2 regions of the Thermovenabulum sp. genome follow, and region 1 is predicted to be linked to the other one. Evidence: riboswitches for the same ligand, from Rfam matches in the RefSeq annotation. Region 1 holds a riboswitch; the other holds the start of a gene.

Region 1 (2,404 bases):
TCAAAAGAAGATCTAAAAAGAATACTTATTGAACCTAAAAATTCCCTTATTAAACAATATAAGGCATTATTGGAAACTGAAGGAATAAAAATAGAATTTTCTGAAGATGCTATAGATGAGATAGTAAAAATAGCCGCCTATGTGAACGAACATATGGAGAATATAGGAGCAAGACGCTTGCACACGATTATGGAAAAATTATTAGAAGATATTTCTTTTGAAGCCCCTGATGTGATGGAAAAAGAAATTAATATAAATGCCAATTATGTGAGAAAAAAATTAAGTAACATAATCGAAGATAAAGATTTAAGTATGTATATCTTATAAAATCAAAAGGAGGAGATGTAATGAGTAAAGAATTGTTAGAAAAAACCAGGAGAATCAATAAATTGCTGCAGAGGTCTGCAGGGTACCCGGTGGATTTTAATGAGGTTTGTAAAATCTTAACTGAGGTATTAAATGCGAATGCATATGTAGCCAGCAGGAAAGGGAAAGTGTTAGGTTATTCAATACTTGAAAATTATGATTGTGATGTATTACAAAACAAAATAATTGAAGAAAAAGTGTTTCCTAAGGACTACAATGATAAACTTCTTGAAATCCATGAGACTCGTTCGAATATACCCCAGGAGGAAATTGAATGCGTATTCGATAAAGAAGTAAAATGTCCTCATCCTGAAAAACTCGTTACAATTGTCCCTATTAATGGTGGAGGAGAAAGACTCGGAACCCTTGTACTTGCCAGATTTGGCGAAGAATTTACGGATGAGGATTTAGTTCTGGCAGAATACAGTGCTACTGTAATTGGTATGGAGATTTTACGTTCCAAGACAGAAGAGATTGAAGAAGAAGCGAGAAAAAGAGCTGTTGTTCAGCTGGCAATAGGTACCCTTTCATTCTCGGAATTAGAAGCAGTTCAGCATATATTTGAAGAATTAGATGGAAATGAAGGTTTGTTAGTAGCCAGTAAAATAGCGGATAGGGTCGGGATTACCCGTTCCGTAATAGTCAATGCTTTAAGGAAGTTTGAAAGTGCCGGGGTTATCGAATCGAGATCCCTCGGTATGAAGGGAACCTATATTAAAGTGCTCAACGATAAACTTATTGATGAATTAAAAAAGATGCGTTCATAAAATGCGTGAAGCAATTCACGCATTTTTTTATGATTAATTTGAGTTTATTTATGGAAATAAATAAAATCATTTACAATTTAATTTATAATAATATAATTTTAATTAAGGGAAAACATCATAGAAAAATGTCGAAAAAAGCAAACCTGTCGAAAGGCAGGGACGCAAAGCTATGGGCCTAAGGCATATCCTGCTATGGCTGCCAGGCTGCCGACTAATTTTAAAAGGCAGCCTATTTTCTAAGGTAGGTTGCTTTTTTATTAAAAATTTTGTCGTATAAAAGAAAAATTTGTTATGATATAATATTTAACAAATAAATTAATAGCATCTTTTTACAAATTTTCGTATCTTGTTTATTATATAGGAGGAAATTGTAAAAAAAGGTAGTAATTTTAATTTAGAAAGATAGTGTATTTAGTTTTTAAAAGAGGTGCAGATTATGGGAATTTTCGAAAACATATCCTTGATGGAAAAGGCTCTGGATGCAAAATGGCTGCGAAATGAGGTTATTGCTAATAATATTGCAAATGCGGATACACCAAATTATAAAAAAACAAAGGTGATTTTCGAAGATTATTTAAGGGATTTTTTAAGTAAAAATAATAGAATTTCTTTAACTACTACAAACGATAGGCATATAAAAAAGACCTACTCCCCTTTAACCTTGAAACCCGTACTTTATCGTGAGGAAAATACCGCTTATAGAGAAGATGGTAACAATGTAGATGTGGAAAAGGAAATGGTGGAACTCGCAGTAAACAGCTTGTCTTATAATGTACTGGTTGAGCAGGTTTCAAAAGAATTTTCCCTGTTAAGGACTGCTATAAATGAAGGGAGGAAATAATAATTGAGTATTTTTAAATCAATGGAAATAAGTGCTTCGGCTCTGACAGCTCAAAGATTAAGGCTTGATATAATATCCAGCAATATAGCCAATGTGGACACTACAAGGACAAAGAAAGGTGAACCCTACAGGAGAAAAATGGTAGTTTTTCAAGAAATGAATGAAAGTTCGGATTTTAATGAAATATTAAATGATAAGATAAATTATAACGGAAAAGGTGTGAGGGTTGCGGCTATTGTAGAAGACCAAAGGCCATTTAAAATAGTTTATGACCCCGCTCATCCTGATGCGGATGAAAAGGGATACGTAAGAATGCCTAATGTAAACATTGTAGAAGAAATGGTTGATATGATTTCTGCGACAAGAAGTTATGAAGCTAATGTTACTGCGATAAATTCCACCAAAAGTATGATTAGTAAAGCTCTGGAAA
Region 2 (2,404 bases), on a different contig from region 1:
CCGTAGACAAATTCCTGGATAAGGTAGGAGGAGGAGAATTTTTGGATTCCAACACCTTGGAGGTCACAGCGGATGACCTCAAGGGCGAGGTAAATCGTGTGGTGGTTTTAAAATACGAATAAAAAGCAGCAAATTCGCTGCTTTTTTTGTTATTAAATTTAATAAACTTCCCTTGAAACTGATGTAAAGTATACTTCAATCCCTGTTAAACCCAGGGATTTTTTTATGACATATGCTCCAAAACATATGATTTTAAATAAGTGCATACCTGTTTGGGCATAAAATTAAAAAACGATAATAAAAATTTTACTGAGCAAAATAGAAGTTTTTCGAAAAATTAATTATAATAACATTAAAGAATTTCATATATTCGATTTTTTCACGGATGAGGATATTTTAAAATTCATGATTAAATGCGGTCGTTATTTTTGTAGATATTTATGGAATACTTATTGTGGAAATATAAAATAAAAAAGAATGGCAGAAATTATGTCTAAATAAGATGTTATTGACGGAAAATACAAAAAAATATAAAATTAAATTACAAAGATTTAAAATTAAATAGAATATAAAGACGATAAAGGCAAACCCGTCGAAAGGCGGGGGCGCAAAGCTGCGGGCCTAAGGTCAAAAGACTATGGCAGCCGGGTTGCCGAATCTTTAAGAATAGAAAGAATATAACCCTTTTCGGCAATACCGGAAAGGGTTTTTAAGTTTTTTGTGCTCATCCTTTCGATAAAGGCAAATCCGTCGAAAGGCGGAGGCGCAAAGCCACGGGTCTAAGGCAAATTGCTATGACGGCCGGGCTGCCGAAAAAGGGGGTCAATTATAATGAAAAAAATAGAGGCTCTGTTAATAAGCCTGTTTTTGTTAGTATTTATATTTATACCTATGTCTATCATTTTTGCTGACGAATTAGAAAAAATAGAAAAAAATGGTGTAATTATAATTAAACCTCCATTAAAAGTGGAAGGAAAAGTATGTATTGCGGGGAATACATCAAAAGAGAAAATAAAAATCCTTGTCAGAAAGGGAAATAAACAAATATGGTATAATGTCGACTTAAATGATGATAAAAAATTTGAAAAGACTTTATGGCTAACGGAAGGAAAAGGAGAATACACGATTAGCGTGATGGTGCATGAATACGACAGAAAATACAGCTATGGGCCAACTTTCAAGGTTATTAATACTCTCGAGTTGGACAAGTATTTGACGCCTTCAAAGGATGTGGAAAGCGATGCGCCGGAAATAATTACGCTGGCAAAGAAATTGACGGAAGGTAAAAATTCTGACATAGAGAAGATGAGGGCGATCTACGAATGGGTGGTAAAAAATATCGAATACGACTTTGAAAAGTACTCAGAACATCAAAGGGGAAATTACAATAACGTCTACGGTGCTTTAAATACTTTGAAAACGAGAAAAGGGGTTTGCTACGACTTTGCAGCATTAACCGCTGCCCTCGGGCGGGCAGCAGGAGTGAAGGTGAAACTCGTCAAGGGGGAGGGGAAACTTGGGGACTTTCAGGGATTACATACATGGAATGAATTTTTTAGCGAAGAAGAAAATAAATGGATAAACATAGATACTACATTCGGTGCTGTAGGTGAAGAGGAATATTTTGATAACGAATATTTCAACAGAAACCATTTCAAAATAGAGGAATATTAAGAAAGATATAAAAATAAAAATTAAAATATAGTCAAGTAAAACGAGAAGGAATAAAAAAAGATAAAAAATTTTAAAGAAGGATAAAAAAATTAAAAATAAATATAAAAAAACCCGAAGCCTCTGCTAAGCTTAATATGATGTAAATTATGGCAGTGATAAGGAAATAAAATGGACAATATATAAGGTCTTCAATTGAAATTTAATAGAAGACTTTAATTTTTACAATCATGCAAAAGCACTTAAAAATACAAATTATTACAAAAAGCAACAAAATTAACACATTGACATATAATGGAAAGACTGTTATTTTGATATTGTCATTAATTTTATTATAAATAACTATATAACAATATATAAATTGGGGGACAATGAAGTATGTCCTCTAATGTGGGCACCTATGGGGACATACTGAGTCAATGGTGCAACCGACCCAATCTTAAACGGATTGGGTCTTTTATTTTGTGTAAAAATTCAATTTTATTTACATATTTTACAAAATAACTGGATATAAATAGTAAAGAATGCTTTAAATGGAAAGTTACAAGGAGGATATTAATGAAAATTATATTAAAGGTTATAAATATCCTAATCACAACAGCGTTAGTTATATTAATTGTTTTTTCTTCTCTTTTGATTTATCAAACAAGAACAGAAAATACCAAAATGGCATTCGTATTAGGGTACAAACCTCTAACAGTGCTATCAGGAAGTATGGCTCCTTTATTAATGC

Evidence for each region. Region 1 has a riboswitch for cyclic di-GMP ahead of flgB (flagellar basal body rod protein FlgB). Riboswitches for the same ligand answer to the same signal wherever they lie in the genome.
Region 2: linked by a shared signal. The riboswitch ahead of ACPLOV_RS07615 (transglutaminase domain-containing protein) and the one ahead of flgB (flagellar basal body rod protein FlgB) in region 1 are both predicted to bind cyclic di-GMP.

What each region holds. Positions count from the first base shown of each region.
Region 1 is NZ_JBNARB010000005.1:39,264-41,667, forward strand. It holds gene hslU (ATP-dependent protease ATPase subunit HslU) at 1-327, shown strand, start outside; gene codY (GTP-sensing pleiotropic transcriptional regulator CodY) at 348-1,133, shown strand; cyclic di-GMP riboswitch class I at 1,260-1,345, shown strand; gene flgB (flagellar basal body rod protein FlgB) at 1,570-1,974, shown strand; gene flgC (flagellar basal body rod protein FlgC) at 1,978-2,404, shown strand, end outside.
Region 2 is NZ_JBNARB010000013.1:27,295-29,698, forward strand. It holds gene ACPLOV_RS07610 (MBL fold metallo-hydrolase) at 1-122, shown strand, start outside; cyclic di-GMP riboswitch class I at 573-657, shown strand; cyclic di-GMP riboswitch class I at 731-814, shown strand; gene ACPLOV_RS07615 (transglutaminase domain-containing protein) at 832-1,674, shown strand; cyclic di-GMP riboswitch class II at 2,027-2,114, shown strand; gene ACPLOV_RS07620 (signal peptidase I) at 2,230-2,404, shown strand, end outside.